2 regions of the Rhizobium sp. TRM95796 genome follow, and region 2 is predicted to be linked to the other one. Evidence: predicted binding sites of a transcription regulator. Region 2 holds the regulator's gene; the other holds the start of a gene.

Region 1 (4,419 bases), on a different contig from region 2:
GCGGGCCTCGACGATGTGGTCGACCACCGCCTCGCCGACGCCTTTGATGGCGGCGAGCGAATAGAAGATGCAATTGTCGCCGGTCTCGAAACGGCGGAACGAGGTCTGCACCGAAGGCGGCACGATCTTGATGCCGAGCCGCATGGCGTCCTGGCGGAAGTCGTTGACCTTTTCGGTGTTGGCCATGTCAAGCGTCATCGACGCGGCCAGGAACTCCACCGGGTAATGCGCCTTGAGATAGGCGGTCTGATAGGAGACCACGGCATAGGCCGCGGCGTGGGATTTGTTGAAGCCGTAATTGGCGAATTTGGCGAGCAGGTCGAAGATCAGGTTGGCTTGCGGCTTTGAGACCTTGTTGGCGATAGCGCCCTCGACGAAGCGCTCGCGCTGCTTGTCCATCTCCTCCTTGATCTTCTTACCCATGGCGCGGCGCAGAAGGTCGGCTTCGCCGAGCGAATAGCCCGACAGAACCTGGGCGATTTGCATGACCTGTTCCTGGTAGACGATGACGCCCTGGGTTTCCTTGAGCAGGTAGTCGATGGTCGGATGGACCGACTCGATCTCCTCCTCGCCATGTTTGCGGGCGTTGTAGACCGGGATGTTCTCCATCGGGCCCGGGCGGTAGAGCGCCACGAGCGCGATGATGTCCTCGATGCAGTCGGGCCGCATGCCGATCAGCGCCTTGCGCATGCCCGCGCTTTCCACCTGGAACACACCGACCGTCTCGCCGCGCGAGAGCATCTCATAGGTGAGTTTGTCGTCGAGCGGCAGGGCGGAGAGATCGACGGAAATGTTGCGCTTGGCGATGAAGTCGACGGCGACTTTGAGCACCGTGAGCGTCTTGAGGCCGAGGAAGTCGAACTTCACCAGCCCCGCCTGCTCCACCCATTTCATATTGAACTGGGTGACCGGCATGTCCGAGCGCGGGTCTCGGTAAAGCGGCACGAGTTGCGCGAGCGGCCGGTCGCCGATGACGATGCCGGCGGCGTGGGTGGAGGCGTGACGATAGAGGCCTTCGATCTTCTGGGCGATGTTGAGCAGGCGGGCGACGACCGGCTCCTTCTCCGCCTCCTCCTTCAGGCGCGGCTCCTCCTCGATGGCCTTATAGAGCGGCGTCGGATTGGCCGGATTGTTGGGCACCAGCTTGCAGATGCGGTCGACCTGGCCATAGGGCATCTCGAGCACGCGACCGACGTCGCGCAGCGCCGCCCGCGCCTGCAGCGATCCGAAGGTGATGATCTGCGCCACCTGCTCGCGGCCGTATTTCTGCTGCACATAGCGGATCACCTCTTCGCGGCGATCCTGGCAAAAGTCGATATCGAAGTCGGGCATCGAGACGCGTTCGGGATTGAGGAAGCGTTCGAACAGCAGCGAAAAGCGCAAGGGGTCGATGTCGGTGATGGTCAGAGCGTAGGCCACCAGCGAGCCTGCGCCGGAACCACGGCCCGGGCCGACCGGAATGTCGTGCTGCTTGGCCCATTTGATGAAGTCCGCCACGATGAGAAAGTAGCCGGGGAACTTCATTTTGGTGATGATCGACAGTTCGAAATCGAGCCGCTCGTTGTAGTCCTTCTCGGTATAGCCGTTGGCGAGGCCGATCGTGTCAAGCCGCATCCGCAGGCCTTCCCAGGCCTGGCGCGAAAGTTCGTCGGACTCGGCCTTTTCGGCGGCGGCGTGATCGTCGGAGGCGCCGGTGAAGCGCGGCAGGATCGGCGCGACGCCCTTGAGCATGAAGGCGCAGCGGCGGGCGATTTCGACCGTGTTCTCGATCGCTTCCGGCAGATCGGCGAAGAGTTTCGCCATTTCCGCCCGGCTCTTGAAGTAGTGGTCGCGAGTCAGCCGGAAACGGCTGTCGTCGGACACCAACGCGCCATGCGCCACCGCCATCAGCGCGTCATGCGCCTCGAAATCGTCGGCGGCCGGAAAGAAGGGCTCATTGGTGGCGACGATCGGCAGTTCCAGCCCATAAGCCAGCTCCAGCATGCGGTTTTCATGGCGGCGGTCATAACCGGCATGGCGCTGGATTTCGACATAGAGCCGGTCCGGGAAATAATCGGCCAGAGATCTGAGCCGCGACGAAGCGAGTGCGGCATGGCCTTCGCGCAGGGCCATGTCGACAGGCCCCGCCACGCCGCCGGTCAGGGCGATCACGCCCTCGGCGCCGTGATTCAGCCAGGAGCGCTTGATGTGGATCGTGCCCGGCCCGTCGCCCTCCATATAGGCGCGGCTGACGAGATTGGAGACCACGTTATAGCCGTCCGCGGTCGCCGCCAGCAGCACGATCGCCGGAAGCTTCCGCATCTGCGGCTGGCGGCTGCGCTCGTCGGCGACCTCGTCCTCGAAATCGATCGACAGCTGGCAGCCGATGATCGGCTGCAGCCCGTCGCCCGACGCGAGCTTGGAGAATTCCAGCGCCGCGAACAGATTGTTGGTGTCGGTCAGCGCCAAAGCCGGCTGCTGGTCGGCCACCGCCTTGGCGATGATCTTCTTGACCGGCAAGGCCCCTTCCAGCAGCGAATAGGCGGAGTGCGCCCGAAGATGCACGAATTGCGGCGTCTCAGCCAAACCCTCGAGGGGAGAAATTGCGTCCGCGTCGGCCATGTCGCTTCACCTGGATTCTTTGACCCGTTGTAGCGGGTCGAGCCGGCGCCCGTCCAGTCCGAGGCGAAGCGGAGTCGCGTGAACTCACAATGCGCTCATCACCACGGCGAAGCTCGCCACGAACATGATGACTGAGGTGAATGCTGCCATGTCACGAAAAAAATCGGTCATTTACGCCTCCTGTTCGGTTATGTTCTTTTTATGTTCTATCATTGTTCTGTTGTCAACGATCTCCACAGGGGCAAGGTAAATGAATTCTTTCCGAGAATAATCCGGCCGCGTCGACCGTTGTTCAACCAGATCACCTTGTTCGGGAAAATCCGTCATGCGCCTGTCCGCCCTCGTCGTTTTCGGCCTCCTGCTCGCCCCGCCCGCGCTCGCAGGCCCCATCGACACGGCGTCGATCGTTTCGGCCGTGACGGGCGACTTCAACAAGGACGGCGAAAACGATCTGGCCCTCCTCACGCGCGGCGACGACGACATGGATTTCCATCTTCTGCTCGGCGTGGCGGGGCGCGGTTATCTGGCTCCGACGGAGTTGATCAGGGGGAAGGTTTGGGGCAAGGCCGGGCCCGACGACTTCGTCGGGCAGGAGCCCTTCCTCGAAGCATTGCCGAACGGGTCCCTCGCGGTGCACACGCGCAACGACGCCATCGGGCGCAACCGTTGGAGCCAGACGCTCACGCTCGCCTATCGCAACAAGGCGCTGCTCGTCGCAGGCTTTTCATACGAATGGCGTGACACGCTGGAACCCGACAATGCCGGCCGGTGCGACATCAACATCCTGACCGGCAAGGGTTTTCGCGAGACGTATCCCAATGAGGGCGACCCGGTGAAATCGCCGGTGGCCATTCAGGCCCGGCCAACGCCGTTCTCGACCTGGAGCGGCGACGAGACCATATCCGCCTGCAATCCCGAATAATGTTCTCTTTTTGTTCTTGTTGGCTCCGCTTTTCGCAGCTAATGTGGTCGAGGGTGACGACGGGAGGCGGACTTGGGCGAGTTGGAAAAAGTGATCATCGAGGCCAAAAGCGCGGCCTATATCGGCGGGGCGACTGCGTTGCCCGCTCCCTCACGCATGGGAGCCCATGACATCTCCTGGCGTCGCGGCGACTGGTCCTATCTCGACAGCTATTTCGGCGGCACGGATTTTTCGGGCCAGGAAGTGGTGTGGCGCCGCGGCGAGCCGGTATGGGCCATGTCCTATTTCGGCTACATCATCCATGACGACCGCATCGACGCGCCGCGCGCCGGAGCGGTGATCAAGCATGCGCTCGGGCGGCTCTATGCCGAAGAGGGACGTTTCTTGGGCGGCTTCGCCTGCGCCCATGACCATGGCGTCTATATCGACGAGAACGAAGGCGACTTCACCCGTTTCACCGGCCGCGAGCGCATCGAGGTCGGCGGCGTCGAGGCCTACAACCTCGTCTATCACGGAGGGCTCATTCGCCCGTGAGACGACGGCTCAGAATCGGTAAGTCAGGCCGATCTGGACGACGGGATAGACCTGATAAGGGTTCAGGCGTTCCTGCTGCTTGCGGATCTCTCTCTGGATCTGCTTGTCGGTGAAACCGTATCGATCGGCGTGCGAGACGACGTCGAGATCCGGCTGGCCGCCATAGAGCGCGCCGAGATCGAGGGAGACGCTGAGGCGATCCTTGATCTTGAGATTGTAGCCGAGGCCGAGATAGGGCTGGACCGGGTTCTGCGTGATCTTGTAGGTGGTCAGCGGATCGCGGATGATGACGGTGATCGCGTCCTTGCCTTTGCCGTAGCGGCGTTCGAGATTCGACAGGCTGCCCTTCACGTAAGAGCCTG
Region 2 (4,419 bases):
AGATCGAGGATGGTGATGTCCTCGCCCGAGCCGATATTGACGTGACCGGCCTCCGAATGCGTCTTCATCAGATGCACGCAGGCGTCGGCGCAGTCGTCGACATGCAGGAATTCGCGGCGCGGCGTGCCGGTGCCCCAGACGGTGATCGAGGGCGCGCCCGAGAGCTTCGCCTCATGCGCCTTGCGGATCAGCGCCGGCATCACATGGCTGGAATTGAGATCGAAATTGTCGCCGGGACCATAGAGATTGGTCGGCATGCCCGAGATGAAATCGGAGCCATGCTGCTTGCGATAGGCGTCGCAGAGCTTGATGCCGGCGATCTTGGCGATCGCGTACCATTCATTGGTCGGCTCCAGCGCGCCGGTCAGCAGCGCATCCTCGGTGATCGGCTGGGGCGCGAATTTCGGATAGATGCAGGACGATCCCAGGAACATCAGCTTTTCGACGCCCACTTTGTGGGCGCCATGGATGATGTTGGCCTCGATCATCAGGTTGTCATAGAGAAAATCGGCCGGGTAGGTGTCGTTGGCGAAAATGCCGCCGACCTTGGCCGCGGCGAGAAACACCGCGTCCGGCTTGGTCTTCTCGATCCAGGCGGTGGTGGCCGCCTGGTCGCGCAGATCGGCGTCCGCGCGAGAGGCGGTGACAACCTCCGCGCCTTCCGACGCCAACCTTCTTACGATGGCGGAACCCACCATGCCGCGATGGCCGGCCACCCAGACCTTTTTCCCGCTGAGCGAATACATCGGCCTCACGCTTCCTTCATCACGGTGGCGGTCTGCATGACCTTGAGGTCTTCATTGACCATTTCGCGGCAGAGTTCGCGCACCGGCGTCTCATGTCTCCAGCCGAGCTTGGTCTGCGCCTTGGTCGGATCGCCGATCAGGAGCTCGACTTCGGTCGGGCGGAAATAGCGCGGATCGATCTCGACCACGACCTTGCCGGTCAGCGTGTCGTAACCCTTCTCGTCGACGCCTTCGCCCTTCCATTCCAGATGAATGCCGACATCCTCGAAGGCCCAGGTGATGAACTGGCGGACTTCGGTGGTCTCGCCGGTGGCGAGCACGTAATCGTCTGCCTCTTCCTGCTGCAGCATCATCCACATGCCGCGGACATATTCGCGGGCATGGCCCCAGTCGCGCTTGGCGTCGATATTGCCGACATAGAGCTTTTCCTGCTTGCCGAGCCGGATGGCGGCGGCGGCGCGGGTGATCTTGCGGGTGACGAAGGTTTCGCCGCGCAGCGGGCTCTCATGGTTGAACAGGATGCCGTTGGAGGCGTGCATGCCATAGGCTTCGCGGTAGTTGACCACGATCCAGTAGGAGTAGAGTTTCGCGGCTGCGTAAGGCGAGCGCGGATAGAAAGGCGTCGTTTCGCGCTGCGGCACTTCCTGCACGAGACCGTAGAGTTCGGAGGTCGAAGCCTGGTAGAAGCGTGTCTTCTTCTCCATGCCGAGAATACGAATGGCTTCCAGCAGGCGCAACGTGCCGATGCCGTCCGCATTGGCGGTGTATTCCGGCGTCTCGAAGGACACGCGCACATGGCTCTGGGCGGCGAGATTGTAAATCTCGTCCGGCTGGGCTTCCTGGACGATGCGGATCAGGTTGGTCGAGTCCGTCATATCGCCGTAATGCAGGATGAAGCGCTGGTCGGCCTCATGCGGATCCTGATAGATGTTCTCGATGCGGCTCGTATTGAAGGAGGAGGAGCGGCGCTTGATGCCGTGGACAATGTAGCCCTTGCTCAGCAGGAGTTCCGCGAGATAGGCTCCGTCCTGGCCGGTGATGCCGGTTACCAGCGCTACCTTCTTCTTGTTGTCGCTCAATGCAGTCTCCCAGAAACAGTGTGATGGCGCAGATGCGCCGCCAGAGCCGCTAAGCAGGGATTCTGGCGGTAAAATGTCAAGCACGACGACTGCTGAAATTCGTCGACAAGAACATTCGTCAGGCGGCCCCATTTAACAAAAAAGAGGCCGTACGACGCTTTGCATATTCAAATGCGCGAGAAACTGCAACGGTTCCGAAAGAAGTCGAGCCGCTATGGATAACAACCGAAAAAACGACGCCGGCCGTCTCCGGCTCTCTCAGTGATAGCGACGAATGAGGCCGACCAGTTTACCCTGCACCTTCACTCTGTCGGGGCCAAAAATGCGTGTTTCATAGGCTGGATTGGCCGCCTCGAGGGCAATGGACGCTCCCTTGCGGCGAAAGCGCTTGAGCGTAGCTTCCTCGTCGTCGACCAGAGCGACGACGATATCGCCGGGACTTGCGGTCGAGCCATTGCGGATGATGACCGTGTCGCCGTCGAGAATGCCGGCCTCGATCATCGAGTCGCCTCGAACCTCGAGCGCATAATGTTCGCCAGCGCCCAGCATCGACATCGGCACCGCGATGTCGTGCGTGATGTTCTGTATCGCGGAGATCGGCACGCCCGCTGCAATCCGACCCATCACGGGCACGGTTACGCTTGAGCCCGTCTCGTCATTGGCCGCCGCTTTCGGCGCTGTCTGCGGCTGCTGCTTTCCGAGAGAGCCCTCGATCACGCTCGGGGAGAAACCTCGCGCCGCCGGCGGCCTGAGGCTCGGCGAATAGGCCTCCGGAAGTTTGATGACTTCCAGCGCTCGCGCCCGGTTTGGAAGTCTCCGGATGAAACCTCGTTCCTCGAGCGCGGTGATCAATCGATGAATGCCGGATTTCGAGGCGAGATCCAGCGCATCCTTCATTTCGTCGAAGGACGGGGGCACACCCGATTCCTTCATGCGCTCATGAATGAACAGCAGTAATTCCTGTTGTTTTCTGGTCAGCATCGGCGCGCCCCCGGGAATCGCACAAGAAACAAATCTGGAACAGACGGTATCTGTTCTTTTTATGTTCTGCAAGCGTTTTCCCGGATGCTGGGTGCGGGGTTCCCCGGGTTAAGCCGGGCCCGAGCGAATACCGCCCGGGACGACCTCCGACGCATGGCGCGCCGAAGGCCGATGGGATTTCTACTGGGCGGTGGTGTCGGTCTGGCAGTTGGTGCCGGAAGTCGCGGCGTCGTCGCGGCAGTTTTGCGATGTGCTGGTGGGGTCGTTGTTGTCGCCGGCGCCGCTTTTTCCAGCTTGGCCGCTCTGAGCGCCGGAATTTGCCCCGCCATTGTTGTTGTCCTGCGCCAGGCTGACGCCTGAAAGGCTGGCGAGCGCGAGCGCGGAAGCGAGCGAGAGGTTGACGAGTCTTTTCATCGGGTGTCTCCTTGGGAATGTCCGCTCTTCGGCGGCATATTCGTAACCGCGTCGACGCCGATTCGTTTCCGGTGCGACATAAGAAAACGTCTCGCGGCTTGTCTTCCGTCGCCGACCCGTGCGAGAGGCGCGGCAACAGAAAGGCATCGCCCATGCGCCCGCTCGATCACCTCGTGCTGCCCGTCGCCGATTTGATCACGGCGAGGCAGCGTCTTTCCGCGCTCGGCTTCACGGTCGCTCCAGACGGACTGCATCCGTTCGGCACCGGCAATTGCTGCGTCTATTTCGCCGATCAGACGTTTTTGGAGCCGCTCGCGATCATCGACCGAGATGGCTATGAAAACGCCGCCGCAGCCGGCAACCGCTTCGTTCTCGGCGATCGCACCTTTCGGGACGCGCGCGGCGCCGAGGGCTTTTCGGCGGTCGTCTATGGAACAGCGGACGCCGCTTCGGACCACGTCGCCTTCGCGGAGAACGGGTGTTCGGCCGGAAAGATGCTGGATTTTTCGCGGTCGATGGTGTTGCCGGATGGAAGCAGCGGGGTGGCAGGTTTTCGCTTGGCCTTCGCCGGGGCCGATCCCGCCGGCGGCGTCTTCGCCTTCACCTGCCAGCGCATCAACGTTCCCCCGAACGGTCGGACGACGCTGACCGACCATGACAACGGCGTACTCGGCATCCGCGAGGCGGTCTTCGTGCATCGGCATCCGCACGACGTCTCGTCATTTCTCCGGGTGGTGACATGTGGCGACGCGACCGTCTCGGCGAGCGGCGATGGCCTGTCTTTCGCGAGCGCGCGACTGACCGTCTTGACGCCGGCGGCATTTGTGGACACCTATGGCCTCGAATTGCATGAGGATGCCGGCTTGACGGGTGGTCTCATCATGTTCTCGGTGGCATCGATGGTCGAACTCGACACGATATTGACGCGTGCGGGCATCGGCTATTTCAGGCGCGGACCCCTGCGGCTCGTACCGCCCTTGGCGGGGCAGGGCGTCGCGTTCGCATTTTCGGAGGTATGACTCATGACCGCTAACAACAGCACCGTGACGGTGGGCGAAGGCTCCCGCAAGGTCTCGTTTTCCAATTCCGGCCGACTGTCGATCATCGCTGGTCCCTGCCAAATGGAAAGCCGCGACCACGCCTTCATGATCGCCGGCAAACTCGTCGAACTCGCCGATGCGCTCGGCATCGGCCTGGTG

What was found. Region 2 encodes LexA, which represses DNA repair genes until DNA is damaged. Its sites were predicted from a motif close to TGTTCNNNNTGTGTTCNG; they were not measured.
Region 1: the regulator LexA is predicted to act here: its motif matches at 2,793-2,810, upstream of dnaE (DNA polymerase III subunit alpha).

What each region holds. Positions count from the first base shown of each region.
Region 1 covers NZ_JAOXHE010000002.1:280,107-284,525, forward strand. Annotated here, with positions in the region: gene dnaE (DNA polymerase III subunit alpha) at 1-2,601, opposite strand, end outside; gene OCK01_RS07425 (hypothetical protein) at 2,927-3,523, shown strand; gene OCK01_RS07430 (DUF5680 domain-containing protein) at 3,596-4,057, shown strand; gene OCK01_RS07435 (hypothetical protein) at 4,067-4,419, opposite strand, start outside.
Region 2 covers NZ_JAOXHE010000001.1:137,654-142,072, reverse strand. Annotated here, with positions in the region: gene fcl (GDP-L-fucose synthase) at 1-746, opposite strand, end outside; gene gmd (GDP-mannose 4,6-dehydratase) at 752-1,825, opposite strand; gene lexA (transcriptional repressor LexA) at 2,084-2,806, opposite strand; gene OCK01_RS00720 (hypothetical protein) at 2,987-3,220, opposite strand; gene OCK01_RS00715 (VOC family protein) at 3,373-4,239, shown strand; gene kdsA (3-deoxy-8-phosphooctulonate synthase) at 4,243-4,419, shown strand, end outside.